One region of the Nonomuraea sp. N2-4H genome, then DNA from elsewhere that is predicted to be linked to it. Evidence: predicted binding sites of a transcription regulator. Region 1 holds the regulator's gene; each other region holds the start of a gene.
What was found. Region 1 encodes HrcA, which represses chaperone genes, less so after heat shock. Its sites were predicted from a motif close to TTGGCACTCTCNNNNNGAGAGTGCCAA; they were not measured.
Positions count from the first base shown of each region.

Region 2: groL (chaperonin GroEL) is a predicted target of HrcA. The motif match lies at 7,378-7,404, and genes of this name have one in related genera.
Region 3: WBK31_RS22630 (DNA starvation/stationary phase protection protein) is a predicted target of HrcA. The motif match lies at 7,277-7,303, and genes of this name have one in related genera.

Region 1 is NZ_CP147987.1:5,677,732-5,687,450, forward strand. It holds gene WBK31_RS25970 (SigE family RNA polymerase sigma factor) at 1-383, shown strand, start outside; gene WBK31_RS25975 (hypothetical protein) at 380-1,042, shown strand; gene WBK31_RS25980 (16S rRNA (uracil(1498)-N(3))-methyltransferase) at 1,136-1,867, opposite strand; gene dnaJ (molecular chaperone DnaJ) at 1,864-3,009, opposite strand; gene hrcA (heat-inducible transcriptional repressor HrcA) at 3,021-4,034, opposite strand; gene WBK31_RS25995 (hypothetical protein) at 4,461-4,955, shown strand; gene WBK31_RS26000 (DUF3097 domain-containing protein) at 4,974-5,783, shown strand; gene WBK31_RS26005 (DUF4870 domain-containing protein) at 5,780-6,739, shown strand; gene hemW (radical SAM family heme chaperone HemW) at 6,919-8,217, opposite strand; gene WBK31_RS26015 (glycoside hydrolase family 18 protein) at 8,836-9,719, shown strand, end outside.
Region 2 is NZ_CP147987.1:8,360,501-8,370,219, forward strand. It holds gene WBK31_RS38755 (hypothetical protein) at 1-61, opposite strand, end outside; gene WBK31_RS38760 (SAM-dependent chlorinase/fluorinase) at 189-1,001, opposite strand; gene WBK31_RS38765 (DUF3263 domain-containing protein) at 1,120-1,419, shown strand; gene otsB (trehalose-phosphatase) at 1,459-2,229, shown strand; gene WBK31_RS38775 (hypothetical protein) at 2,321-2,923, shown strand; gene WBK31_RS38780 (trehalose-6-phosphate synthase) at 2,938-4,362, opposite strand; gene WBK31_RS38785 (RNA polymerase sigma factor) at 4,394-4,948, shown strand; SAM riboswitch class I at 5,028-5,171, shown strand; gene thrC (threonine synthase) at 5,185-6,417, shown strand; gene WBK31_RS38795 (MoaD/ThiS family protein) at 6,443-6,718, shown strand; gene WBK31_RS38800 (cold-shock protein) at 6,961-7,161, shown strand; gene groL (chaperonin GroEL) at 7,512-9,143, shown strand; gene WBK31_RS38810 (YbhB/YbcL family Raf kinase inhibitor-like protein) at 9,458-9,719, opposite strand, start outside.
Region 3 is NZ_CP147987.1:4,913,393-4,923,111, forward strand. It holds gene WBK31_RS22600 (6-phosphofructokinase) at 1-376, opposite strand, end outside; gene WBK31_RS22605 (glycerol kinase) at 529-1,998, shown strand; gene WBK31_RS22610 (N,N-dimethylformamidase beta subunit family domain-containing protein) at 2,082-3,413, opposite strand; gene WBK31_RS22615 (lactonase family protein) at 3,466-4,380, opposite strand; gene WBK31_RS22620 (GNAT family N-acetyltransferase) at 4,412-5,350, shown strand; gene WBK31_RS22625 (alkaline phosphatase PhoX) at 5,384-6,406, opposite strand; gene WBK31_RS22630 (DNA starvation/stationary phase protection protein) at 6,729-7,196, opposite strand; gene WBK31_RS22635 (helix-turn-helix domain-containing protein) at 7,313-8,107, shown strand; gene WBK31_RS22640 (VIT domain-containing protein) at 8,104-9,719, shown strand, end outside.

The DNA.
Region 1 (9,719 bases):
AGGATGCGTTCGTCGCCATCCATGGTGCCTGGCGCAGGCTGCGCGACCCCGACAAAGCACTTGCCTACCTGCGCCAGTCTGTCGTCAACCGGTCCCGGTCAGTGCTGCGCCACCGCGCGGTCGTCGAGAAGTATGCTCCGAAAGGTCTGCCTGACGCGCCGAGTGCCGAAAACGGCGCCATCGGGGAGCTGGAACGTTCTGCTGTGATCGAGGCGTTACGTGCCCTGCCCACCCGACAGAGAGAAGCACTGGTTCTACGCTACTACGGTGATCTGTCCGAAGCTGAGATCGCTCACGCCATGGGCATCAGCAAGGGGGCGGTCAAGAGCCACACGGCACGTGGCATGGCCGCCTTGCGATCGGTCCTGGAGAAGATGTCATGACCCAGCCCCCCGACGAGTACGGCGACCTGCTGCGCCGTGCGCTCCGCGCGGAGGCGGACGCGGTCGTGCCCTCGCCGGACGGACTGGAGATCATCCGTGCTCGCATCGAGCGGCGCAACGTACGAAGGCTGTTCTGGTGGCGAGCGGGGGCGGCCGCGGCCGGCGCGGTCCTGGTGGCCGGCACGATCGTGCTGGCCGTCCCCGGCCTGCGCTCCCAGATCATCGACCGGGCTCCCGTGCAGGTCGTGGACGATGAGACGACCAAGGTGCCGTCCAACTCCTCGACCACCCGCTCCATCGACCCGCCGGTCACCAGTGTCCTGCCCCGCCAGTCCCATCCGGTGGTGCTGCCGCCCGCCACGTCGGAGCCCGCGACCCCCAAGGTGACCCGCAAGGCCGACTCGACCAGCAGGCCGTCACCTACTCCCACGCCCACCCCCACCCCCTGTCCGTCGGCGCTCGCCGATGAAGCCGAGCCGCCGGCCGACTGCCCCACGCTCTCGCCGTCGCCCACGCCGACGCCGAGCCCCACGATGATCGAGACGTCCGCGCCGCCGTCGCCGTGCCCGCCCGAGGAGTGCCCTCCCGAGGACGTGATGACCGAGACGCCGCCCGTCGAGGCGTCCACGCCGCTGCAGGACACGCAGCCCACGCCCTGAACAGGCCCTGAAAAACAGGCCCTGAAAAACAGGCGCTGAAAAACAGGCCCCGAAAAACAGGCACTGAAAGACGCCCTGAAGAGCGTCAGAGGCTCACCAGCGCCCCGTACGGCTGAACAGGACGGACGCCGCCGCCACCCCCGCCGTGGACGTGCGCAGGACCGTCGGGCCGAGCAGCACGGGCGCCGCCTTGGCCGCCGTGAACCTGGCCAGCTCCTCCTCCGAGACCCCGCCCTCGGGGCCGACCACCATGACGATGTCGCCCTCGGCGGGCAGCGCCACGCCCGACAGCGGCTCGGTGGCCTCCTCGTGCAGCACCAGGCCCAGCGCGGCCTCCGACAGCAACCGCTCGACCTGGGCGGTGGAGGCGAGGTCGGCCACCTCGGGCAGGTGGAAGCGGCGGGCCTGCTTGCCGGCCTCGCGCGCGGTGGAGCGCCAGCGGCCCAGTGCCTTGGCGACCTTATCGCCCTTCCACTGGGTGATGCTGCGCGCGGCCGCCCACGGCACGATCACGTCGACGCCGGCCTCGGTCATCATCTCCACGGCCAGCTCGCCTCTGTCGCCCTTGGGCAGGCCCTGGACGACCGTCAGCCGGAGCGCCGGCCGTTCGACGTCGTAGCGGCGCAGCACGTCGAGCCGGAGCCTGTCCTTCAGCGTCTCGCGTACGACGCACTCGGCCACCGCGCCCGCGCCGTCGGTGAGGTCGACGCGCTCACCGGGCCGCAGCCGGCGCACGGCGGCCGCGTGCCGCCCCTCGGGGCCCTCCAGCGTCAGCTCGGCCCCGTCGAGGCGCTCGCGCTCGCAGAGGAAGACCGGCGCCGTCACCGGCCGTTGAAGGCGTCACGCAGGCGGGAGAAAAAACCCTGCTGACCCGGTGCGAACTTGCCAGGCGGGCGCTCCTCACCTCGCAGCCTGGCCAGCTCGCGCAGCAACTCCTCCTGAGCGGAGTCGAGGCGGGTCGGCGTCTCGACGTTGACGTGGATGAGCAGGTCGCCCCTGCCGGACTCGTTGAGCCGCTGGACGCCCCTGCCGTACATGGTGATGACCTGGCCGGACTGCGTGCCTGGCCGGACGTCGACCTCTTCGGTGCCGTCGAGGGTGTCCACCGTCAGCACGGTGCCGAGCGCCGCGGCCGTCATCGGGATCTGCACGGTGCAGTGGAGGTCGTCACCGCGCCGTTCGAAGATCTCGTGGGGCCGCTCGGCGATCTCCAGGAACAGGTCTCCGGGCGGGCCGCCGCCGGGGCCGACCTCGCCCTCGCCGGCGAGCTGGATGTGGGTGCCGTCCTCGACGCCCGCGGGGATGCGGACCTTGATCGTACGGCGGGTGCGCACCCGGCCGTCGCCGGAGCACTCCTGGCAGGGGTGGCGGATGATGGTGCCGAAGCCGCCGCACTGCGGGCAGGGACGCGAGGTCATGACCTGGCCCAGGAAGGACCGCGTGACCTGGGAGATCTCGCCGCGCCCGCTGCACATGTCACAGGTGTCGGGGTGGGTGCCGGGTGCGGTGCCGGCCCCGTGGCAGACGTCGCAGAGCACGGCCGTGTCCACGGCGAGCTCGCGGGTCGTGCCGAAGGCCGTCTCGCGCAGGTCGAGCTCGACCCTGATCGTGGCGTTGCGGCCCCTGCGGGCACGCGAGCGCGGCCCCCTGGCACCGGTGGCGGTGCCGAAGAAGGCGTCCATGATGTCGCTGAACGGGAAGCCCGCTCCGAACCCGCCGGCACCGGCGCCCGCTCCCGCACCGCCGCCGCCGAAGGGGTCGCCACCCAGGTCGTACATCTGGCGCTTGTTCGGGTCGGACAGCACCTCGTAGGCCTGCGTGATCTCTTTGAACCGCTCCTGGGTGTCAGGATCGGGGTTCACGTCAGGGTGCAGCTCGCGAGCGAGCCGGCGGTACGCCTTTTTGATCTCGTCCTGACTTGCGTCACGGCGCACCCCGAGGGTGGCGTAGTAGTCGCTGTTTGCCACTTATCGACCTCTTATGATGCAGCCAGGATCTGGCTGACGTAGCGTGCCACCGCGCGTACGGCGCCCATCGTCACGGGGTAGTCCATCCTGGTCGGGCCCAGAACGCCGAGCCGGGCGAGTTGGTTGTCGCCAGAACCGTATCCGGTCGCGACGACGGATGTGCCCCGCAGGTAGGGGTTTTCCGATCCGATGCGCACGGTGAGCGCGGACGGGGTGTCTGAGGATGTCTCGCCGAGCAGCCGCATGAGGACGACCTGCTCCTCAAGCGCCTCCAGCACGTCGCGCAGACCGGTGGCGAAGTCGGCGCCGGCGAGGTTGGCCGCTCCGGCGAACACGACCTTCTCGTCGTGCCGTTCGACCAGCGTCTCGAGCAGCACGGAGAGGATCGTCGCCGCGGCGGGCCGGTCTTCGACGGGAAGCCTTTCCGGCAGGTCGGCGACCAGCTCGGGCACGGCGCTCAAGCCGCAGCCGTCGAGGCAGGCGTTGAGCACGGCGCGCAGGTTGGCGATGCGGTGGTCCTCCACCACTTCCGGCAGCTCCACCACCCGCTGCTCGACGCGGCCGGTGTTGGTGATGAGCACGAGCATGACCCGCCGCTCGGTCAGGGGAACGAGCTCGACGTGCCGGACCGTCGAGCGGGTGAGCGTCGGGTATTGGACGACCGCGACCTGCCGGGTGAGCTGCGCCAGCAGCCGGACCGTACGGGTGACCACGTCGTCGAGGTCGACGGCGCCCGCGAGGAACGTCTCGATGGCCCGCCGCTCGGCCGCCGACAGCGGCTTGACCTGCGAGAGCCGGTCGACGAACAGGCGGTAGCCCTTGTCCGTCGGCACGCGGCCCGCGCTGGTGTGTGGCTGGGTGATGTAGCCTTCCTCCTCCAGCGCGGCCATGTCGTTCCTGACCGTCGCCGGGGAGACCTTCAGATTGTGACGCTCGGCCAGCGCCTTGGAGCCCACCGGTTCGTTGGTGGACACGTAGTCTTCGACAATGGCCCGGAGCACCGCCAGCTTCCGATCGTCGAGCACGTGCTCACCTCCTGCCTCTGTCCCTTACAGGAACGTGGTGTCTAGCACTCTGTGTTCCCGAGTGCCAAGTGTACGGCTCTCGGTCACAAGGTGCGATAACACCGCGTCCCAACTGCTTCTGGCTTCCTGAGAGCAGCAGGCCTCACACTTGCCCTCATGACCGACGATTCCCGGCCCCCGACGTACGGCCCGCCGCCCGGCCACGGACCGGCACCGTACGGACAGCCGCCGTGGCAGCCTCCGCAGGAACCACCCCAATACGGCCGGCAGCCCGTACCTCCACAGGGCCCACCGCCGTACGGTGGCCCGGGTCAGTTCGGCCCGCCATCTCAGTACGGACAATACGGCCAACAGACCCAATTTCCACCACGAATCGACTCCAAAGCCATAAAGCCCAGCCTGTGGTGGATCGCGGCCGCCTGGGGAGTGTTCCTGGCCTGCGCGGCGGCCGGGATCGTGCTGTTCGCGAACGGTATGGGCGCCGCCTCTGACCTGGTGCCCAAACAGACGTTCGCGTCCGGCGAAAAGATCACGGTGACGGTGGACCCGGCCGACAAGCCCGGCGTCTACCTCGCGAGCGACACCCAGGTCACCTATGACTGCTCCATCAGCGGGGACGCCAAGCTGGCCAAGACCCCCGACCGGCGGATGATCGAGGCGGGAGACGCGGTCTGGGAGCAGTTCCTCGTGATCAACGCCCCGGCCAAGGGCGACTACGAGCTGACCTGCGTCAACGAGGAGAAGGCCACCGTGCGCTACGGCGTCGGCCGCGACTCCTACTCCGTCGTGACCGGTCTCGCCGACGGCATGATCACCATCATCGCCGTCTCGGGCGCCGGGCTGCTCGCCGCCGTCGCAGGCACGATCGTCGTCCTCGTCCGCCGCAGCGGCGCCCGCAAGCGCCTTGCGGTCAGCGGGTGATTTGCTACGGTCCCCCCTGTGTACGAGGGCGATGTTCTGGCGGGAAACTGGCGGCGGCCGGGCAAGGGGAAGATCCCCAAGGTGCCCGCCGAGCGGGACCTCGTCGTGGAGGACGCCGACAGCGGCTTCTGCGGCGCCGTGGTGGCGTGCGACAAGGAGGCCGTCACCCTTGAAGACCGGTTCGGCAACCGCCGGCTCTTCCCGCTCGCGCCCGCCGCGTTCCTGCTCGAGGGCAAGCCCGTCACGCTGATACGCCCTGCCGCGCCCGCCCCCGCGGGCCCCAGGCGCAGCGCGTCGGGCTCCATCGCCGTCGAGGGCCTGCGGGCGCGAGTGGCCCGGCAGAGCCGCATCTACGTCGAGGGCGTCCACGACGCCGCGCTCGTCGAGAAGATCTGGGGCCACGACCTGCGGGTCGAAGGCGTGGTCGTCGAATACCTCGAAGGCATCGACCACCTGCCCGCCATCGTCGAAGAGTTCCGCCCCGAGCCGGGGCGGCGGCTCGGCGTGCTCGTCGACCACCTGGTGCCCGGCTCCAAGGAGAGCCGGATCGCCGCCGAGATCACCTCCCCCGATGTGCTCGTGGTCGGCCACCCGTTCGTCGACATCTGGCAGGCGGTCAAACCGTCCGTGCTGCGCATCCCGGCCTGGCCGGAGGTGCCGCGCGGCGTGCCGTGGAAGGAGGGTGTCATCGCCGCGCTGGGCTGGCGCATGGAGCCCGCGGAGGCGTGGCGGCGCATCCTCGGCGCCGTCTCGACGTACACGGACCTGGAGCCGGCGCTGCTCGGCCGGGTCGAGGAGCTGATCGACTTCGTTACGGAGGCACCATGAGCCAAGACCCCCATGCCGGCCAGGACCCGCCCCGACCTTCCCCCGACGACGACGCGACCCGCAAGGTGAGCGCGGCGGACGCCGACGCCACCCGCAAGTTCTCCCCCGCCGACATGCCGCCGCCCGCGCCGGGCTCTGGCCCGCAGCCGGGCCCGCCGCCGTACGGACAGCAGCCCGACTCCGCACCCGGCTACGGCGCACCATCTGATTCCGCACCCGGCTACGGCCCGCCATCCGACTCCCCACCCGGCTACGGCACGCAGCCCGGTTCGACGCCCGGCTCGGCCCCTGGTTACGGCGCGCAACCCGGCTCCGCACCCGGCTACGGCGCACAGCCCGGTTCAACCCCCGGGTACGGGCAGCAACCCCCCTCCTACGGCGGGCAGATCCCCTACGGGCAATTGCCCGGCTCGGCGCCCCAGTACCAGCAGCAGCCGCCCACCGACTACGGGCAGCCCGGTTACGGCCAGCCCGATTACGGCCGGCAGGGCCCCTACGGCGCGCCCGGCGGCTACGGCCAGCCAGGCGGCCACCCCGGCGGTTACGGCCGTCCCGGATACCCGCCGCCCCCGCCCGGGTACGGATACGCCCAGCCGCCCGGCCAGCCGTACATCCCCGGTCGCTTCGGCCCCCGCCCTGGCTCCGACGACAACAGCATGGCGATGCTCAGCCACCTGCTGGGCCTGCTGGTCTCCTGGATCGGCCCGCTCATCATCTACCTGGTGCGCAAGGACCAGTCCCCCTACGTCAGGGACCACGCTGCCGGTGCGCTGAACTTCGAGCTCACGATGTTCATCGGCTACATCGCATCGACGTTCCTGATGTTCTTCTTCATCGGCTTCCTGACGCTGCCGGCGATCTACGTGGTGTCGCTGATCTTCCACATCCAGGCGGCGGTGGCGGCCAACAAGGGCAAGCACTACCGCTACCCGATCGCCATCCCCTTCGTCACCTGAACCAGCCGTCACCTGAACCAGCAGATCCCTGACCGGGGCATCGGTCTACGCCAGGAGATCCCCCGGCCAGGGCGTCGATTCAGACCAGGAGATCGATCCTGATCAGGGCGTCGGCCTGGACCAGCCGGCTCAGGGCAGGCCCCCTGACCGAGCCGTCGGCCTGGACCAGCCGGACTGCGTCAGATCGGTCGGTCAGTCGGCGGCGTCAGGCCACTCGAATCAGACCGGCGAGACCAGTCGGTTAGGACCAGCCGGCTGCAGACCAGGAGATCCCTGACCAAGGCATCGGCCAGCAGCCTGCCCTGGAGGGTCAGCACCATGCGGCCCGCCTTGAACGGCTCGGGCTCCAGCAGCCCCCTGGCGAGCGCGCTCGCCACCGCGGGCCGCGCGGCGGGCGCGACCTCGGCCAGCGGGTAGCCGGACGACAGCCGTAGCTCCAGCATGAGGCGTTCGGCGGCGCGGTCGTCGGGCCCGAGCACCTCGCGGGCGTGGGCGGGCGAGGTGCCGGCGGCCAGCCGCTGGGCGTAGGCGGCGGGGTGCTTGACGTTCCACCAGCGGGTGCCGCCGACGTGGCTGTGCGCTCCTGGGCCGGCGGCCCACCAGTCGCCGCCGGTCCAGTAGAGCAGGTTGTGGCGGCAGCGGGCGTCCTGCGACGCCGCCCAGTTGGACACCTCGTACCACTCGAACCCGGCCTGCGACAGCAGCTCGTCGGCGATCAGGTAGCGGTCGGCGGCCACGTCGTCGTCGGGCATCGGCAGCTCGCCGCGCCGGATGCGCGCCGCCAGGCGGGTGCCCTCCTCGACGATCAGCGAGTACGCCGACACGTGGTCGGGACCCGCCTCGATCGCCGCGCTCAGCGACGCCCGCCAGTCGTCGTCGGACTCGCCCGGTGTGCTGTAGATCAGGTCGAGGTTGACGTGCTCGAACCCTGCTTCCCTGGCCTCCCGTACTGCCGCGGCCGCTCTGCCGGGCGTGTGGCGGCGGTCGAGCACCTGCAGGACGTGCTCTCGTACGCTCTGCATGCCGAAGCTGACGCGGTTGAACCCGCCGTGGCGCAGCTTCTCCAGCGACGACGGATCCACCGACTCGGGGTTGGCCTCGGTGGTGACCTCGGCGTCCGGCCGCAGCCCGAACTCCGAGCCGATCGCGGCGAGAATGCGCGCCAGGTCCTCAGGGGGCAGCAGCGTGGGGGTGCCGCCGCCGAAGAACACCGTCTCCACCGGCAGGTCCGTCTCGCCCAGGACGCGCCGCGCCAGCCGGATCTCCTCGATCACCGTGTCGGCGTAGTCGCGCTGCGAGGCCCCGGGGCCCAGCTCGGCGGCGGTGTAGGTGTTGAAGTCGCAGTAGCCGCAGCGGGTCAGGCAGAACGGCACGTGCACGTAGAAGCCGAACGGCCGCTCGCCGAGGCCTTGCAGGGCACTGTCGGGCAATTCGCCGGAGGCGGGCGCGGGATCACCGTCAGGCAGGATGGATGGCACCCCTCCAGTGTGCCCGCCCCTCACAGTGCTCCGCCCCACCCAAGCCCGCCCGGTGCCAGCCCGCAGCAGCCGCGCCCGCCGGGTGGTCACGCCGCGCGAGGGCCGCCCCACACGCACCCGCCGGTGCTAGCGCCGTTGAGAGCCGCCCCGCCAGGACACGAGCCGCGCCACCGTCCCGCCCCCGCAAGAGCCGCCCTACCGGTGCTCACGCTGGGCAGGAGCCACTCCCGCCCGCACACAAGCCGCACCACCGTCCCCGCGCCCCGCAGGAGGAGCCCCACCGCGTCAGAGCCGCGCACCGCACCAGGCCCGATCCTTACGCCCCTCGCCACGCGGGAGCCGCGCCCGCCGTGCTCGCACCCACGCCGCGCAGGAGTTGCCGCCGCCGTGGCAGCACGCGCCACACCCACCACCCGCTCGTCCCCGCGCCTCACGCGCAAGAGTCGATTGCCCGGATCCGCCACAGGTATCGACGCCTTTCCCACCAGCGAGACACACAAGCAAGCCAGCCCTCGCCGAGGCGGCGACGAGGGTCGTTGACGTCGGCGAGGGGCCGCTCTACGATCGCGTTCAACTTATAGGAAAGTTTCCTATTTGTAGGCGTCCGGGAGCGGCCCCGTGAAGAAGAAGATCCTCATCGCAGTGTCACTCTTACTCGGCCTCACGCTGATCTCCGTACCGGCAGAGGCCCGCGCCGCCGGGTTCAACCGGGTCGCGTACTTCATCCAATGGGGCGTCTACGGGCGCGACTACCACGTCAAAGACGTGCACACCACCGGGGCCGCCGCCAAGCTCACCCACCTCAACTACGCGTTCGGTTTCGTGAGCGCCGACGCCACCTGCTACTCCTCCGACCCGTGGGCCGACTGGCAGCGCCCCGTACCGGCCGAGCAGAGCGTCGACGGCGTCGCCGACGAGCCCGGACAGGCGCTCAACGGCAACCTCAACCAGCTCCGCAAGCTCAAGGCCAAGCACCCCCACCTCAAGGTGATGATCTCGCTGGGCGGCTGGACCGGCTCTGCGTCCTTCTCCGACGCCGTCCTCACCCCCGAGCGGCGCTCCGCACTCGCCCGTTCCTGCATCGACATGTGGCTGCGCGGCAACCTGCCCGGCCTCGAGCCCGGCGCGGCCGCCGGCATCTTCGACGGCATCGACCTCGACTGGGAATGGCCGGGCTCGGCCGGCGCCGAAGGCAACGTGGTCAGGCCCGAGGACAAGCGCAACTTCACGCTGTTCGTGGCCGAGCTGCGCCGCCAGCTCACCGCGTTCGACCGTAAGGCGCAGCTCACCGCGTTCCTCCCGGCCGCCGCCGCCAAGATCGACGCGGGCTTCGAGGTACGCGAGGTCTTCAAGCACCTCGACTTCGCCACCCTCCAGGGCTACGACCTGCACGGCACCTGGGAGCAGCAGACCGCGCACCACGCCAACCTGTTCACCGACCGCCGCGACCCGAGCCCGGTCAAGTTCAGCGTGGACCAGACCGTACGTGACTACCTCACCCG
Region 2 (9,719 bases), 2.7 Mb from region 1:
AGACGGGGGTGACGGGAGCGGGCCAGGCCGCGGACAGCAGCAAGATCAGTACAACGGACAACTGGAACACGTCGACCTCGGCAGGAGGGGAGGGACCTCCGGTCAGCTCGCATTCTGACACGCGTGTGCGCCGACGTAAGGACGCTTCCGTAAACAGTCCGATACGTGGAGTAGTTCCGAACTGTCTTCTATTTCCTATAAGTAGGTGAAAGTCGGACGTGCGCGCCGGGCGGGAGTCCCAGCCGCTGGGCCGCGTCGCCGCAGTTGACCGCGATCGCGATCAGCCCCGCCGAGTCCGTGAAGGCCACCAGCTCGCCCGGCGGCACCGCCGCGTACGTCTCCCGATACGGCAGCGAGAACCGCCGCCGCCCCAGCCAGACCCCCAGCGTGTCGCCCACCCGCACGCCCAGCGCCTGCAGATCGCCCGCGCCGATGGACAACTGCGTGTTGCCGAAGCGGTCCACCGAGACCACCTCGCCCTCCACCGAGCCGTCGCGCAGCACCGTGGTCGGCTCGGGCAGCGTGACCAGCCCGGACACCGGTACCTGCGGCCCTACCTCGGCTAGGGCCAGCCCGCCGTACAGGTGCGCGGCCACCGGCGCGAACACGTCGCGTCCAGGGAACGTCGGGGATGCGGGGCGCAGGAAGCAGTCGTCGTTGCTGATCTCGTACGCCGCCCGCGCGCCGCCGCCGGCGTGCACCGCCCACGACAGCAGCCCGTTGTCGGGCCCGATGAACACCCGGCCGCCCGCCTCGATGGCCACCGCGCGCCGGGAGCCACCCGCTCCGGGATCGACCGCGCCGATGTGGATACCCTCGGGAAGGTACGGAATCGTCTGCGCCAGGACCGCCGCGCCGCGCCGCACGTCGCCCGCGGGGATCAGGTGGCAGACGTCGATCACCCTGGCCTCCGGGGCCAGCCGGGCGATCACTCCATGACAGGCCGCCACATACCCATCCTCTAACCCGTAGTCGGTGAGGAGCGTGATGACAGAGGTCACATTTCGTGACTGTACGTCTCCCAATCCATCGTGAACAGCCGCACTTCGCACATTACGATGGCGAACGGGCCGCGTGCGGGCGGCGAGATCGTCACCCGCCCCTTTCGAGGAGGACACCATGGGAGCACCGCTCAGCGGTGACAATGCTGCCCAGGAACCGTCCCGACGACCACTTACCCAACGCGATCTCGATCTCCTCGCCTTCGAGCGCCAGTGGTGGCGCTACGCGGGCGCTAAGGAGCAGGCCATCAAGGAGACGTTCGGCTTCTCCGCCACGCGCTACTACCAGCTTCTCGGCGAGTTGATCGACCGGCCTGAGGCGCTCGAACAGGACCCCATGCTGGTCAAGCGGTTGCGCAGATTACGCTCTGCGCGCAGGCGTGATCGTGCGGCCAGGAGGCTCGGCATGCGTCCCTGACCCTCTGGGTACGGCAGCCGCGTGAAGAACATCCCTGCAATGGAAGCGATCGTGAACGATCCGGCGGGCGCCGTGATCGGGCTCGACTTCGACGGCACCCTGTCGCCGATCGTGCCCGACCCGGCCCAGGCCGTGATCCATCCGAAGGCGCCCGGCGTGCTCGCCGAGCTGGGCGCCCGCGTCCGTGCGGTGGCCATCGTGACCGGCAGGCCCGCGGCCACCGCACTGGAGCTCGGCCCCGGCCTGGCCGACGTGCCCGGCCTGGTGGTGCTCGGCCACTACGGCTTCGAGCGCTGGGAGGACGGCCGCATCTCCGCGCCACCGCCGCCGCCCGGCGTGCCGCGCGCGAAGGCCGAGCTGCCGCTGCTGCTGGAGTCGCTCGGCGTGCGCGGCGTCAGCATCGAGGACAAAAGGCGCGCCGTGGCCGTGCACACCCGGCGCAGCCCCGACCCCGAGGGCACGCTGGAGGCGCTGCGCGAGCCGCTGGCCAAGCTGGCCGGCGAGCACGGCCTGGTGGTCGAGCCCGGCCGCATGGTGCTGGAGCTGCGGCCGCCCGGCATGGACAAGGGGCAGGCGCTCAGTCTGTTCCTGGCCGAGCGTTCGGCGAGGTCGGTCATGTTCGTGGGCGACGACCTCGGCGATCTCGCGGCGTTCGAGGCCGTGCGCGCGTCCGGGCTGCCCGGCGTGACCGTGTGCAGCGGCTCGGCCGAGGTGACCGCGCTCGCCGAGCGTGCCGACATCGTGGTGGACGGTCCCGACGGCGTGGTGGCGCTGCTCGAAGAGCTGGTCTCGGCGATCGGCGGCACGTGAGCCGCGCTTGCGGGCCGTCCCGCGGTTTTCGCCCTCGGTCGGGACAGGCGGTTTTCAGCCGTCAGTAAGCCGGACTCCGTACAGTGCTCGCATGATCACGTCTCGTTTCGCCGCCGCGGGAGTGGCGGCGGCCGCTCTCGTCTCGCCGTCCCCGGCGGCGGCGCTGTTGACGGCGCTGCCCGCCGAAGCCGCGTCCACCCGCACGCTCGAGCTCAGAGGCGGGCTCACGCTCCGGCTTCCGGCCGAGTGGAGGGTGTACGAGGTCCGCTCCGACTGGACCCGCGTGGTCACCGGCAGGTGCGCCAAGCCGAAGGGGAGCTACTTCACTCCGGGATGCGACGGGTTCTGGATCCTCGGCCCCAAGGCGATCAAGGTGGGGCACGAGAGCTTCAACCCCTACACCGGCAAGACGCCCTTCTACCCCGCGACCGACGTGCAGCTCTGCCCGGCCGACCGCAAGTGGGGCCTGTCCTTCGCCTCGCCGAAGCCGAAGGTGGAGGGGCTGCGCCAGGTCGGCCCGGGGCACAAGGCGGCCTACCGCGAGTGGGCGGTCGTCTGCCGCTCCACCACGGGCAAGGTCAAATCCCGCCTCACCCAGCGCGAGTGGTACCTGCCCCAGACCCGGATCCTGGTCGTGGACCAGTGGAACACGCCGGGCCTTTCCGGCGTGCTGGCGCGCGCCCGGTGGCGCTGAGCACGGCGATGATCTCAGGCCAGGGCTTCGAGCTGGGCGGCGAGCCACTTCTGCGGCGGCAGTGCGGTCGCGGCCGCGCGCAGCCTGTCGCGGCGCATGCGCCGCTCGTCCTCCGGCATCATCAGCGCCTGGTGCAGGGCGGCGGCGGTCCCGCTGATGTCGTACGGGTTCACCATGAGCGCGTGCGGGCCCAGCTCGGCCGCCGCCCCCGCCTCCCGCGACAGCACGAGCGCGCAGCGCGGCGACAGCACGGGGCCCTCCTTGGCCACCAGGTTCATGCCGTCGCGGATGGGGTTGACCAGCAGCACGTCGGCCAGCCGGTAGGCCGCCAGCGAGCGCGGGTAGTCGTCGTCGACGTTGAGTATCAGCGGGTCCCAGTCCTCGGTGGCGTACTCGTCCTCGATCTCCTGGGCGCAGCGCTGCACCGAGGCGGTGTACTCGCGGTATTCGGGCAGGTCGTGCCTGCTGGGGTAGGCGAAGGCGAGGTGCACCACGCGGCCGTGCCACTCGGGGTGTGCGGCGAGGAACTCGCGGTAGGCGATGAGCCCGCGCACGATGTTCTTCGACAGCTCGGTGCGGTCGATGCGGACGATCAGCTTGCGCTCGCCGACCTGCTCCCTGAGCGCGGCCATGTGCGACTCGACGTCGGGCTCGCTGGCCCGCTCCCACAGCGCCGCGCCGTCCACGCCCAGGCTGTGGACGCCGATGCGGGTGGTCCTGCCCGCGTGGGTGACGCTGCGGCCGACCCGGTCGGCCTCGGCGCCGAGCAGCCGCTCGCAGCAGTCCATGAACGCCTGCGCCCACCGGTCGGTGAGGAACCCGGCGTGGTCGGCGCCGAGGATGCCTTCGAGCACCTCTCTGGCGACGTCGTCGGGCAGCAGGGAGAAGTACTCGGGCGGTGCCCAGGGGGTGTGGCTGAAATGGGCGATGCGCAGGTCCGGCCGTTCGGCCCTGAGCATGGCCGGCGTCAGCGTAAGGTGGTAGTCCTGCACCATCACGCGCGCGCCGTGCCCGGCCTCTTCGGCGAGCGCCAGCGCGAAGGCGCCGTTGTAGTCGCGGTAGGACTCCCACTCGCGCTCGAAACGGGTGCCGAAATTGGGCGAGTTGGGGATGTCGTAGAGCAGATGGTTGACGAACCACAGGGTCGAGTTGGCCACCGCGTTGTAGGCGCGGTGGAAGGTGGCGGGCGCGATGTCCAGCATGCGCATCGGGCCCGTGTCGTAGCCGGCGTGGTCGATGCGGCCGCCGCCGGCCAGGCGTACGGCGCTGCGGTCGCCGTCGGACAGCGCGGCGCAGACCCACAGCACGCCGTCGCCCTTGGCCACGCCCGACAGCCCGGAGACGAGACCGCCTCCGCCGCGCTTCATGGTGAGTTCGCCGTCGTCGGAGACGGTGAAGGAGACCGGCCCCCTGTTGGAGGCCAACAGCACGCTGTTCATCCAGGCTCCTTTCGATCATAGGATCCCAGCTATGGCGCTTGATGAGCTAACCGAGGAACTCGCTCGCTCAGCCGCCGCCGGAGACCATCGCGCACTCGGTGAGCTCCTGGCGCGGATAGAGCCCGATGTGATGCGGCATTGCGCCCGAATCCTGCCTTATCACCAGGACGCGGAGGAGGCCTCGCAAGATACGTTGCTGGCCGTCGCGCGCAATATCAGCCGTTTCGAGGGGCGGGCCAGGTTCAGTACGTGGCTGCACATCGTGACGGCCAACTGCGCCCGCACGACGTACCGGTCGCTCAAGCGTCGGGCGGCCGAGCAGAGCTCGGACGAGCTGCCCGTGCAGAAGCCCGACGTGCGGCGGGTCAGCGTGATCGCGGGCTCGCGGCTCGACCTGCTCGACGCCATGGAGGCGCTGGAGGCCGACAAGCCCGATCTCGCGCAGGCGCTGGTGCTGCGCGACATCGTCCAGCTCGATTACAACGAGGTGGCCGAGCAGCTCGGCATCCCGCTGGGCACCGCGAAGTCCCGCATCCACCAGGCCCGCAAATACGTGCAGAGCGTGCTGGGAGAGGACTACCGATGAGACCACCCGTCTCACATCTTGAGACGGGTGGTAATTTCGTCCACTTCAGCGGGTAGAGTCCAATTCAACAACTTCATACAGCTCATCCAGAGGGGTGGAGGGACCGGCCCTGTGAAGCCCCGGCAACCCTCCCGGCTTTCGAGACTCGCGACCTGGCGAGGCCGACCGGGACAAGGTGCCAATTCCGGTTCGCGGTCAAGGTGGCCGCGGGCGAAGATGAGGGAAGGCCTCGCTTCATGTCGCTTGACTTTGGTCCTGCCGTCGGTCTGTCCTGCCGCGAGTGCGGCGCTCGTTACCCGCTGGGTCCCAGCTTCGCCTGTCTGGAGTGTTTCGGGCCGCTTGAGGCGGCCTACGACTTCGGCGAAGTGACCCGCGAACAGATCGAATCGGGTCCCGCCAACATCTGGCGTTACCGGGCGCTGCTTCCGGTGCCGGCCGACGTGACCGAAAAGCCGAATATGAACCCCGGCTGGACGAAATTGGTCAAGGCCGGAAACCTCGGTCGAACGCTCGGAATCAAGTCCCTTTACGTGAAGGACGACTCGGGCAACCCCACCCACTCGTTCAAAGACCGGGTCGTCGCCATGGCCGTGGAAGCGGCCAGGAACTTCGGATTCCACACCCTTTCCTGCTCCTCCACCGGCAACCTCGCGGGCGCGGTCACCGCCGCCGCGGCGCGCGCCGGGCTGGAGGCGTGCGTGTTCATCCCGGCCAACCTGGAGCAGGCGAAAATCGCCATGGCGCGGGTCTTCGGCGGCAAGCTCATCGGCATCGAGGGCACGTACGACGACGTCAACCGGTTCTGCTCGGAGCTCATCGGCGACCCGCTCGGCGACAAGTGGGGCTTCGTCAACGTCAACCTGCGGCCCTACTACGCGGAGGGCTCCAAGACGCTCGCGTACGAGATCGCCGAGCAGCTCGGCTGGCGGCTGCCCGAGCAGATCATCATCCCCATCGCCTCCGGCTCCCAGCTCACGAAGATCGACAAGGGCTTCCAGGAGCTCATCAAGCTGGGGCTCGTCGAGGACACGCCGTACAAGATCTTCGGCGCGCAGGCGGCCGGGTGCTCGCCGGTGTCCACCGCGTTCAAGGCGGGCCACGACGTCGTGCGGCCGGTCAAGCCCGACACCATCGCCAAGTCGCTGGCCATCGGCAACCCGGCCGACGGGCCGTACGTGCTGGACATCGCCCGGCGCACCGGCGGGGCCGTCGAGGACGTCACCGACGAGGAGATCGTGGCCGCCATCAAGCTGCTGGCCTCGACGGAGGGCGTCTTCGCCGAGACCGCGGGCGGCGTCACGGTGGGCGTGCTGAAGAAGCTCACCGAGAACGGCGTGCTCGACCCCGAGGCCCTGACCGTGGTGCTCAACACCGGTGACGGGCTCAAGACGCTCGACGCGATCAGCGACGACGCCGTACCCACGGCCGTGATCCGGCCCTCCCTCGACGCGTTCCGCGCGACTGTCTGATCAATCAGGAAAGGCGACTATAACCATGAGCGTTTCTGTGCGGATTCCCACCATTCTGCGCACATACACCGGGGGCAACGCCGAGGTCAGTGGCGAGGGCGCGACTCTTCGTGACGTGCTCACCAAGCTCGACGCGGACTACCCGGGCATCGGCGCCAGAATTCTGGATGAATCGGGCAAGATTCGTCGTTTTGTCAACGTTTACGTGGGAGAAGAGGACGTCCGATTCGCCCAGGGGCTCGACACTCCGGCCCCCGACGGCGTTCAGATCTCCATCATCCCGGCCGTCGCCGGCGGCTGAGTGTCGAGGATCACATCCTGAAGGCGCCCCTAGTGGGCGCCTTCTCCTTTTCCAGGCCCAATTCAACGTTGAACGACCTTCGGATGGGTGAAATAGGCTGTTTGCAGATTGACTCTGTTGCCAAACCCCTTGCCACAGGTATGGTCGAGGCGATCGTCCGGCTGATTTTCCGTTAAGTCGGGCGATTACAGGTCTCGCGGAGGAATGGGCGAGATCTGGTAGACCAGTAAGAGGAGTCGGAAGTGGCGCAGGGCACCGTCAAGTGGTTCAACGCGGACAAGGGCTACGGCTTCATCGCGGTAGACGGTGGTAAGGATGTATTCGTCCATTACTCAGCGATCCTGATGGACGGGTACCGATCTCTCGAGCAGGGACAGCGCGTCGAGTTCGAGATCACGCAGGGCCAGAAGGGACCGCAGGCGGAGTCCGTCCGCACTGTCTGATCCACGACCTGGTACGCACCGGGTGGGTTCGCACGGCAGCGCAGTCCGTGCGAGCCCTCATCACTCTTTCGTCGACTCGCGTACGGTGGGCCGCCCGGCGGCTCGCCGTACCGGCGCATATGAGCGCAGACCAGCAAAAGGCCGTTGACCTGGGAGAAAGCAGGGAGAGCAGGGGCGTTCGCTTGCACTCGGCAGGGTAGAGTGCTAAACAGTTCGTTGGCACTCTGTGCAGTAGAGTGCCAACACCGGATCGGGACGATGGGGTCTGCCGAAGGAGATGCTGACCCATGCCGTCGCGGGCGTCGGCTCGGTCCACGACAAGCCACCCTGCAACTGGGAGGTCTAGCCTTATGGCAGCCAAGATGATCGCGTTTGACGAGGACGCCCGGCGCGGTCTCGAGCGCGGTATGAACCAGCTCGCCGACGCCGTGAAGGTGACCCTGGGCCCGAAGGGCCGCAACGTCGTGCTGGAGAAGAAGTGGGGCGCCCCCACGATCACCAACGACGGTGTGTCCATCGCCAAGGAGATCGAGCTCGAGGACCCCTGGGAGAAGATCGGCGCCGAGCTGGTCAAGGAGGTCGCCAAGAAGACCGACGACGTGGCCGGTGACGGCACCACCACGGCCACCGTGCTCGCCCAGGCGCTGGTGCGCGAGGGTCTGCGTAACGTCGCCGCCGGGGCCAACCCGATGGCCCTGAAGAAGGGCATCGAGGCCGCCGTCGAGCGCGTCAGCGAGGAGCTCTCCAAGCTGGCCAAGGACGTGGAGACCAAGGAGCAGATCGCTTCGACCGCCTCCATCTCCGCCGCCGACCCCGAGATCGGCTCGCTCATCGCCGAGGCGATGGACAAGGTCGGCAAGGAAGGCGTCATCACCGTCGAGGAGAGCAACACCTTCGGCCTGGAGCTCGAGCTCACCGAGGGTATGCGCTTCGACAAGGGCATGACCTCGATGTACTTCGTGACCGACTCCGACCGCATGGAGGCCGTTCTCGAAGACCCCTACATCCTGATCGTCAACAGCAAGGTCTCCGCCAACAAGGACCTGCTGCCGCTGCTCGACAAGGTCGTCCAGTCGGGCAAGCCGCTGCTGATCATCGCCGAGGACATCGAGGGCGAGGCCCTGGCCACCCTGGTCGTCAACAAGATCCGCGGCCTGTTCCGCTCCGTCGCCGTCAAGGCTCCGGGCTTCGGTGACCGCCGCAAGGCGATGCTCAACGACATCGCGATCCTGACCGGCGGCCAGGTCATCGCCGAGGAGGTCGGTCTCAAGCTCGAGAACGCCACCCTCGACCTGCTCGGCCGCGCCCGCAAGGTCGTCGTGACCAAGGACGAGACCACGATCGTCGACGGCGCCGGTGACGCCGAGCAGATCGCCGGCCGGGTCAACGAGATCCGCGCCGAGATCGAGCGCACCGACTCCGACTACGACCGCGAGAAGCTCCAGGAGCGTCTGGCCAAGCTGGCCGGCGGTGTCGCCGTCATCAAGGCCGGTGCCGCCACCGAGGTCGAGCTCAAGGAGCGCAAGCACCGCATCGAGGACGCCGTCCGCAACGCGAAGGCGGCCGTCGAGGAGGGCATCGTCCCCGGCGGTGGCGTGGCGCTGCTGCAGGCCGGCGCCAAGGCCTTCGACAAGCTGGAGCTCAACGGCGACGAGGCCACCGGTGCCGCCATCGTCAAGAAGGCGCTGGAGGAGCCGCTCAAGCAGATCGCGGTCAACGCCGGCCTCGAGGGCGGCGTCGTGGTCGAGCGCGTCCGCAACCTCACCCCGGGTGAGGGCCTCAACGCCGCGACCGGCGAGTACGTCAACATGTTCGAGTCCGGCATCATCGACCCGGCCAAGGTGACGCGCTCCGCGCTGCAGAACGCCGCCTCCATCGCGGCGCTGTTCCTGACCACCGAGGCCGTCATCGCCGAGAAGCCGGAGAAGGCTCCGGCTGCTGCCGGCGCGGGCATGCCCGGCGGCGGCGACATGGACTTCTAAGTCTTCATCCGTCGCACAGGCGAAGAGCGGTCCGGGATTCTCCGGGCCGCTCTTTCTTGTCGACCGGCCGGTACGTTCCGTATGGGATCCGCTACCTCTGGCGAGGAAGGGGGAGTGGCCGCGACTTCCCCTGGCACGAACACGAAGGAGTGGCGGATGTTCGCTTGCGGCAAGCGCACGCCGCTCGACGTCTCGCGGACGGTCGCTCGCTGCGGCGCGTGCCGGAACGCGTTCGCCGGAAAAGGGGGCGTGAAAAAGGGCCTGCCGGGAAAGGACCGGCAGGCCCGTCGGAAAAGGTCACTCGGATGGGCTGATCAGACGCCGAAGTGGGCGACGATGAAGCCGCGGGCCAGCAGGTTGGCGTTGATGTTGAAGCCGACCACGGCGGGGCTGGCGTCGCTGTCCACACCCAGCTTCTCGACGCTCAGCGCGTGCACGGTGAACACGTAGCGGTGCGGGTCACCGGGCGGCGGGGCGGCGCCGCCGTACGCCTTGGTGCCGTAGTCGGTGCGGGCGTGCACGGCGCCCTCGGGCAGGCCCTTGAAGTCGGGGGCCGTGCCGGCGCCCGTGGGCAGC
Region 3 (9,719 bases), 760 kb from region 1:
TGGTCTTGGGCACGCCCACGACGTGGACGCCGCGGTCGTAGAGCTGCTTGGCGACGCCGAGGGTGTCCTCGCCGCCGATGGCGATGAGCGCGTCCACGCCGGTCGCGGCGAGGTTCTCCTTGATCCGGTCGACACCGCCCTCGATCTTCATCGGGTTGGTGCGGGAGGAGCCGAGTATGGTGCCGCCGCGCGGGAGGATGCCGCGCACGGCCTGGATGTCAAGTGGCATCGTGTCGCCTTCGAGGGGGCCGCGCCAGCCGTCACGGAAGCCGACGAACTCGTGCCCGTAGACGCTCACCCCCTTACGCACCACTGCCCTGATGACGGCGTTGAGGCCGGGGCAGTCGCCGCCTCCGGTGAGCACTCCAATACGCATGGCGGGTTCCTCCCGATAGGGGTCACGAACCAGACCTAGTGTCAGACTCGCATTGTGCCCGGCATCACACGCAGTGGTCTAGACCAAACGCGAGGCTGGGGAATGAAACCTGGGCGCCCGCTCGTGCCGCCATCGATCGAGGAGGAGTTTTCGTGAGCGTATTGGCCATCGACGCCGGGACGACGGGAGTGACGGCGCTCGTCGTCGCCGAGGACGGAAGCGTGGCGAGCAAGGGATACGAGGAGTTCGCCCAGCACTTCCCCGAGCCCGGCTGGGTCGAGCACAATCCCGAGGACATCTGGCAGGCCACGCTGTCGGCCTGCGCCGCCGCGCTGCGCGGCACCTCGCTGCGGCCGTCCTGCGTCGGCATCACCAACCAGCGCGAGACCGCCGTGCTGTGGGACCGCCACACGCTGGCCGCGCCGCGCCGGGCCATCGTCTGGCAGGACCGCCGCACCGCCGGGCTGTGCGTGCGGCTGCGCGACGCCGGTCATGAGCCGCGGGTGAGCGAGCTGACCGGGCTGCGGCTCGACCCGTACTTCACCGCCACCAAGCTCACCTGGCTGGCCGAGCACGACCCCGGGGTGTGGGCGGGCGTCGAGTCCGGCGACATCGCCGTGGGGACGGTGGACTCCTACCTCATCGCCAGGCTGACGGCGGGCGCGCAGCACGTGACCGACCCGTCCAACGCCTCCCGCACCCTGCTGTACGGGCTCGCGTCCGGCGGCTGGGAGCCGGAGCTGTGCGAGCTGTTCGGCGTGCCCGAGCGGGCGCTGCCGGAGATCGTGCCCAACTACGGGCCGCTCGGGCGTACGGATCCGTCCGTCTTCCTCGGGCTCGACGTGCCGATCAGCGGGGTGGCCGGCGACCAGCAGGCGGCGCTGTTCGGGCAGACCTGCTTCGACGTGGGCGATGTGAAGTGCACCTACGGCACCGGCTCGTTCGTGCTGGCCAACATCGGCGACAAGATCACCAGGCCGGAGAACGGGCTGCTGACCACGGTCGCCTGGCAGACGCCGTCCGGCGAGCGCACGTACGCGGTGGAGGGGTCGATCTTCGTCACCGGCGCGGCGGTGCAGTGGCTGCGCGACGGGCTCGGGCTGATCGGCACCGCGCCGGAATCGGAGGCGGTGGCGCGCACGGTGCCCGACAGCGGCGGCGTGGTGTTCGTGCCCGCGCTGACCGGCCTCGGCGCGCCGCACTGGGAGCCGGACGCGCGCGGGCTGATCACCGGCATCACGCGCGGCACGACGCGGGCGCACCTGGTCAGGGCGACGCTGGAGGCCATCGCGTTCGAGGTGCGCGACGTGGTGGAGTCGATGACGGCCGGGTCGGTGCCGGTGCTCAAGGCCGACGGCGGTGCCAGCGCCAACGACCTGCTCATGCAGTTCCAGGCCGACCAGCTCGGCACCGCCGTGGAGCGGCCGGCCGTGCAGGAGACCACGGCGCTGGGCGCGGCGTTCCTGGCCGGGCTCGGAGCGGGCGTGTGGGGGTCGGAGGCGGAGCTGCGCGAGACGTGGCTCCTCGACCGGCGCTTCGAGCCCGGTGAGCGGGACGAGGCGGCGTACGCGCGCTGGCGGGCCGCCGTCGAGCTGACCCGCACGGCCGCCCGCCACACCTGACCGGGCTGAGGACTGGGCTCAGGCTCGCCACACGGGACCTGGGCCAAGGCTCAGGCTCGCCCCATAGAGCGCTGGGCGAAGGCTCACGCTCGGCCTGCGGGGCCCTGGGCGAAGCGGGTGAGGATGTTGATGGTGGCGCGGCGGGTGAAGGCGGCGGCGTCGTCGGTGACGCCGTGGCCGCAGCGCTTGCCGCGCAGCCCGCACACCCAGCGCATCGTGCCGGAGGCGAACACGCCGGCCCCGCTCGGCGCCGTGTAGTAGGTGCTGTGCGCGACGGTGGGCCGCCCGCCGCACGAGAACGGCGACTCGGCCAGCACCTGCACCCCCGCGGGCGAGCCGCGCGAGACCCGGTCGGTCTCCACGCCGACCAGCCCGGGGAAGACGCGGCCCTTCGTCCCGGCGAAGATCCAGTGATCCGGCCTGGTGACGCGGTAGGCGCCCTCGGCGGGGAAGCAGTCGTACATCTGGCCCACCAGCGCGCTCTCCGGGCGGGTGTCGCGCCAGAGCCGGCACTGGCTCTCCTTGTCGCAGGCGACGGTCCTGCCGTGCACGGCGATGCGCCAGTAGACGGCGTTGGCGCCGAGGAAGGCCAGGTTGGTGCCGCTGTCCCTGGCGCGGGTGACGACCTGGCGCATGCCGGGCGTCCAGTACTCGTCGTGGCCGAGCGAGATCACCGCGCGGGCGCCGTCGAGCGCGCCCGGCACGAGGTCGAGGTTCGTGAGGTACGCGAGCGGCACGCCGCTCTTCTCGGCGACCGCCATGACCTCCTTCTCGAAGTCGAGGAAGAGGCGGGCGCCGACGCCGTCGTACGGGCGGTCGAAGGTGACGGCGCGCGACCTGCCGGCGTACCCGCCCGGGCCCGTGTAGAGGCTGCGCCCGCCCCACAGGTTGTACGCCTGCCAGGTGGTGACCGCGTTCACCAGCACCACGCGGCCGACGGTGGAGGCCGAGCGCACGGTGACGGGCACGTACCGCTGGGCGCCGGTGGAGGCGTCGAGCCTGATGAGGTACGACCCCTCCGGCCAGCCCGTGGTGTCCACGGTCAGGGAGGGCGGCCAGTGGGCGGCGGTGACCATGCCGTCCACGACCTTGGCGGGCGGCTGCCGCGTGCCCTTGACCGGGTCGGACTCCCACACCTTGGCCGGGTTGGCGCCCATGCGGAAGGCGCGGGCGGTGAAGCGGGGCGCGGTCGTCGAGACGTGCAGGCGCAGCGGCTGGCCGGGCAGCACGCTCACCCGGTCGGCGTACCCCTCGATCTCGTGGTCCGCGCCGAGCCTGGTGATCCGCCAGGACTCCTGCACGTCCAGCTCGGTCGGGATCCGCGGATCGACGGGGACGGGCGCGGACGGAGGCGGCTCGCCACAGCCGGCGGCGAGCACGACGAGGAGGGCGGCGACGACGGGCACCTTGCGCACGAGGCCATGGTCGGGGCCCGCCCTCCGGATCGGCGGCGACTTGGTGAACTCCTTACACGATCAGCACGCAGGCGGGACTGTCCACCTCGTACGAGGTGCCGTCTGGCTCGGGCACCCCGTCGCGCAGGGCGAAGCGGGTGACCTTGTTCGCGTACTGGTTGGCCACGTACATCACCTCGCCGTCGATGGCGAAGTGGCGGGGCCAGTCGCCGCCCGTCGGCACCTCGGCCACCCGCGACAGGTCGCCGGCGCGCAGCACGGTGACGGTGTTGGGGCCGCGGTTGGCGACGTAGACGAGGTCGCCCTCGACCTGGAGGTGCGAGGGCGCGTTGGCGCCGTCCTGCTGCGAGGCGGGCACGGTGGTGCGGCGCTCGCCCTCGATGAGGGTGACGGTGCCGTCGAGCTCGCCCGCGACGTACAGGCGGCCGCCCGCGAACGCGAAGTGGCGCGGGCCCGTGCCGGGGCTCAGCCTGATCGGCTCCAGCCGGGTGCCGTCGGGCCGGTAGCGGCGGATCTCGTCGGTGCCGAGGTCGGAGACGTGCAGCAGGCCGTCGTGGAAGACGCACTGGTGGGCGTGGGGGCCCTCCTGGCGCTCGGCGTTCGGGCCCGAGCCCTCGTTGCGCAGCACGATCGGCTCACCGGAGAACGCGCCACGCTCGTCGAGGTGACAGATCACGGCGGTGCCGTCGCCGTAGTTGGCCGCCGCGAGCAGCGTGCCGGTGGGGTCCACCGCGACGTGGCACGGGCTGTGGCCCTCGCTCGGGCGCTCGTCGAACGGGGTCAGCTCGCCGGTGACCTCCAGGGCGGTGAGCCAGCCGCGTTCGAGCTCGCCCACGGCGTACAGCACCGGGAGCGTCGGGTGGGCGGCCAGGAACGACGGTGCCGTCACCCGTGCGAGGCCGCGTGCCTCACCATCGCCGATCGTGACGATGCCGGGACCGTATCCGCCAATGCGCACGTGCTTCACAGCGGGGATCCTCCTATGGTTGACTAAGGCAATGAGTTCGTTGACAGAGGCAAGGGTTTCTCAGGTCAGAGCCTTCAACCGGTTCTATACGAAGGTGATCGGCGCGCTCCAGGCGGGGCTGCTCGACTCGCCGTACTCGCTGACCGAGGTGCGCGTGCTCTTCGAGCTGGCGCAGGCCGGCCGCTTGGAGACCGGCGAGCTGCGCGCGCTGCTCGGCCTGGACGCGGGCTACCTCAGCCGCATCCTCACCCGCTTCGGCAACGACGGGCTCGTGGAGCGCGAGCGCTCGGAGTCCGACGGGCGCAAGCAGCTCGTCAGCCTCACCCCGAAGGGCGCGGAGGTCTTCGCCGCGCTCGACCGGCGCTCCGGCGAGGAGATCGAGCAGCTGCTCGGCGGGCTGTCCGACGGGGACCAGGCGCGGCTGGTCGAGGGCATGGCGACGATCCGGCAGGTGCTCGACGGGACGCGGGAGCGGCGCTCGTACGTGATCAGGCCGCCGCGCACCGGCGACCTCGGCTGGGTCGCCTACCGGCACGGCGAGCTCTACAGCGCCGAGTACGGCTGGGGCACCGCGTTCGAACAGCTCGTCGCCGGGATCGTGGCCGGGTTCGACCCCGCGCACGACACCGGCTGGATCGCCGAGGTGGACGGCGAGCGGGCCGGGTGCATCTTCTGCATGCGGCAGGACGACGAGACCGCCAAGCTGCGCCTGCTGCTGGTCGAGCCGTGGGCGCGCGGCCTCGGCATCGGGCGGCGGCTGGTGGACGAGTGCGTACGGCACGCCCGCGCCGAGGGCTACCGGCGCATCACGCTGTGGACCCGCGACTGCCTGACCAGCGCGCGGCGCATCTACCGGGCGGCCGGGTTCGAGCTGGAGTCGTCGGAGAAGGGCTCGGAGAACGGGATCGAGCTGGTGGAGGAGATGTGGACGCTCGACCTGTCCACGCCACCCGCGGCCGGCTCCGCGTGAGCGCCGGTGCCCGGACCGCCGCCGGCCCGCTGGTCAGGGGCGGAACGGGCCGGTGACCTCGAACGTCTGGCCCTCGGTGCGGCCGCGCCTGGCCGAGAAGTAGAGCCGCTGCCCGTCCGGCGAGAACGCCAGCCCGGTCAGCTCCGCCCCGTCGTGGCCCTCCAGCCGCAGGAACGGCGTGACCGCACGGTCGGGCGCGATCACGTCGATCTCGGGGCGCTCCCTGGCGACGTAGAGGTCACCGGACGGCGCGGCGGTGATGGCGCGCACGCCCTCGCAGAGCCGGTCGAGCGTGGAGGTCTGCGCGTCGTAGGCCCACAGGCCGGTGTCGCCCTTGGTGGTGAAGTAGCACACCCCGCCCGCGTAGTGGCAGGCGTCGCCGCCGTCGAAGTGGCGGGCGTCGTCGACCTGGTGGCGGGCCTCCTTGAGCAGGGCGGCCGGCGAGGGCACCGGCTCCCAGCGGCCCGACTCGCACAGCACCTCGAGCGTGCCCTCCGTCAGGTCGCCCCAGTCGCTCGGCCGGAACCGGTAGAAGCACCCGTCGGGCTCGTCCTCCGTCATGTAGATCACCCGCCGCTCGGGGTCGCAGGCGGCGGCCTCGTGCTTGAACCGGCCCATCGCCAGGCGGGGGCGCGCGGCGCGGGCGCCGTACGGGTCGCATTCGAAGACGCGACCGCGGTGGCCGAGCTCGCACGACAGCCAGGTGTTCCACGGCGTGGCGCCGCCCGCGCAGTTGAGATCGGTGCCGGAGAGGATCCGGTAGGCGTCGCCGATGCTGCCGTCGGGGCGGAAGCGCAGCGCCGACGCGCCGCCGAGCAGGGGCAGCTCGGAGTTGGACACGTAGATCCAGCCGTCGCCGTCGGGGAAACAGGCGCCGCCGTCGGGGGCGGCGTGCCAGGTCAGACCGGCGACCTTCGCACCGCTGCGGGCCACCACCCGGCCGGTGAACCCCGGGGGCAGCGCCAGGCCGTCGGGACCCGGCAGTCCGAGCGGACCGTACGGGCTGATGCCGCCCGGCAAGAGCGGGCCCGTGCGGAGGAGAGTCTTGTGCGACATCGTGGGGCCTCCCTCTAGGTGCCACGCTAGTCGACCGCACGGACATGAATGGCAGGGACTCGGGTAATCAAACAATCCGCAAACCCCGCCTGTGATCGGCCGGGCCGTGACGCTCCGTGCATCGTTCCGGGAGGAGGCCCGCCCCCGCCGGGGGCGAGCGTCACCGTACGTGACGATGGAATCGTTTCCCGCCTTCCTGCGATCGGGCGGGAAAACCTCGGCGTGCCATCGCCTCCGGGCATGCGAAAGCCCGGGCCGCGTGCCCGGGCTCTCCTTCGTCGTACGGCGCCCGCCCGCCGTGAGCCGGTGGTGCCGTGGTGGGTCAGCGCTGCGCCTGGAACATCCAGTGCTGCTTGTCGATCTCCTTCGCCACGGCGATGAGCAGGTCCTGGCTGACCGGGTCGGGCTCGTCGGTGGCCTCGATGCGCTCGTACATGCGCTTGCTGATGCCGCTGAGGATCTCGGTGATGGCCGCCACGACCTTGCCGTCCTCCTGCCAGCCGCCCTCGGGCTGCTGGAGCTTGGTGTCGCGGGCGACGGTGGCGGCGCGGCCGTCGGGGTTGGCCCCCAGGGCGACCACGCGCTCGGCGACGGTGTCGGCGTGCTCCCTCGCGATGGAGACGAGCTCGTCGAGCTGCAGGTGGATGGGTCGGAAGTGGGAGCCGATGAGGTTCCAGTGGAACTGCTTGGCGACCAGGGTGAGGTCGATGAGGTCGACGAGGGCGCCTTGGAGAGCTTGGACGACGGTGTTCTTGGCGTCGTCCGTAAGAGGTCCGGTGATGGTAGCCATGACTACTTTCCTCCCCGCCTGTCGGTGTTTACACCTGCCCCCAACCAATCTCCCCCTCCGCTTCTTCCGGGCCGGAGACATTGACACTGCAATAATGACAGTGTCAATGTGGAGGTATGGGCGAGACCTGGACCATCGGCGAGCTGGCCGAGCACGCGGCCCGCGCCCTGCGCGACGGCGCGGCGGCACCTGTCAACGGCCGGGTCCGCGACGTGCCCAGCGAGCGGCTGATCAGGTGGTATACGACGATCGGGCTCGTTGATCCGCCGCTGACCCGGCGCGGCAGAGTCGCCCGTTACGGCCGCCGCCACCTCCTCCAGCTCGTGGCGATCAAGCGCATGCAGGCGGCCGGCCATTCGATCGCCGAGATCCAGACGGCGCTCGCGGGTGCTGAAGATCACACCCTGGAGGCGGTCTCCGGACTGCATCTGCCGCGCCCGGAGACCGTTCCCGAAGCCGTCCGCGACGGCGCCTGCCCCACCGGAGAGCCGGCCGTGAGCGCCCGGCCGCTCACGGGACGGACGCGGTTCTGGGCGGAGCGCCCGGGTAGCCGACCGGAGGGACCGGACGCCGCCGCCGGTCGCCTGCTGCTGGAGCCGGCGGACCCCACGGCCGCAAGGCCCGAGCCCGCGGGTTCTCCGGCCGCGCGGCACACGCCTGCGGCCGAGCACACGGCCCCTCGGGCCGACGTGAACGGGCGGGACGCCGAACATGCGGGCTCCCGGGCCGCGCGGCGGGCACCCGTGAACGGGCGGGAGGCCGGGGCCGTGGCGATGAGGGGGGTCAAGCTGGCCGACGGGGTGCGGCTGGTGCTCGACGAGGGCCGGGCGCTGACCGACGAGGACGTTCATGCGGTGCTGGCGGCGGCCGGGCCGCTGCTCGCGGTGCTCGAAGAGAGGGAGCTGACATGAAGATCACTTCGCTGGAGCCCGCGCGGTGCCTGCCGGTGCCGGACGCCGGGTTCGGCGCGCTGCGGACCGAGCGCGGCAACCTGCCGCTGGAGAGCGTGGACGTGGCCGCCGGCATCACGGGTCTCGTCGCCGGGGTCGAGGTCACGCAGGGCTTCACGAACCCGTACGACGTGACCCTGGAGGCCACGTACGTCTTCCCGCTGCCGGACAGGGCTGCGGTGACCGGCTTCCGCATGGAGGCCGACGACCGGGTCGTGGAAGGCGTGCTCAAGGAGCGCGGCCAGGCCAGGGCCGACTACGACCAGGCGCTGCGCGAGGGTAAGCGGGCCGCGATCGCCGAGGAGGACCGGCCCGACGTGTTCACGATCAGGGTCGGCAACATCCTGCCGGGCGAGCGCGTCTCGGTGCACCTGAGCATGAGCCAGCCGCTCCCGTACGAGGACGGCGCGGCCACGTTCAGGTTCCCGCTGGTGGTGGCGCCGCGCTACATCCCCGGCAGCCCGATCGACGGGCCTGCCGCCGGTGACGGCACGGCACCCGACACCGGCGCCGTGCCCGACGCCTCCAGGATCAGCCCGCCGGTGCTGCTGCCCGGCTTCCCCAACCCCGTACGGCTGTCGCTGGCCGCCACGGTGGACGCGGCCGGTCTCGAGCTGCGCGAGCTCGCCTCCAGCCTGCACGTGGTCGAGGAGGAGGGCGGCGCGGACGGCGGGCGCACGGTGCGGCTGCGGCCCGGCGAGCGGCTCGACCGCGACTTCGTGCTGCGGCTGTCGTTCGACGCGTCCACGGCGCTGCAGCTGGACGGGCGGGGCACGTTCGCGCTGACCGTGCTGCCGCCGCCGCTGCAGGCCGCCCGCGCGCCGCGCGACGTGGTGCTGCTGCTCGACCGCTCCGGCAGCATGGGCGGCTGGAAGATGGTGTGCGCCCGCAGGGCCGCCGCCCGCATCGTCGACACGCTGACCGCGCAGGACAGGTTCGCGGTGCTGACGTTCGACTCGGTGGTCGAGGAGGCGTTCGAGGGGCTGGCCGAGGCGTCCGACCGCAACCGCTACCGCGCGGTCGAGCACCTGGCCGGGGTGGACGCCAGGGGCGGCACCGAGATGCTCGAACCGCTGCGGCGGGCCATCGCGCTGCTCGACGGCCGCGCCGAGGGCCGCGAGCGGGTCGTCGTGCTCGTCACCGACGGCCAGGTCGGCAACGAGGACCAGATCCTGGAGCAGGCGGGCGGCGCGCTGTCGGCCATGCGCGTGCACACGGTGGGCATCGACCGCGCGGTGAACGCCGGGTTCCTCGGCCGCCTCGCGGGGCTCGGCGCGGGCCGGTGCGAGCTGGTCGAGTCGGAGGACCGGCTCGACGCGGCCATGGACCACATTCACCGCAGGATCGGCGCTCCCCTGGTCACCGACCTGGCGCTCAAGGACCTCGGCGTCGAGCCGGACACCGTCACCCACCTGGGGTCGATCTTCCCGGGGGTGCCGCTGCGCGCGTACGGGCGCTACCGCGAGGGCTCATCGGTGACCGTGCGGGGGCTCACCTCGCAGGGGCCGTGGGAGGAGCGCGTGGACGGCGTCACCGTGGACAACCCGGCCCTGCGTGCGGTGTGGGCCCGCGC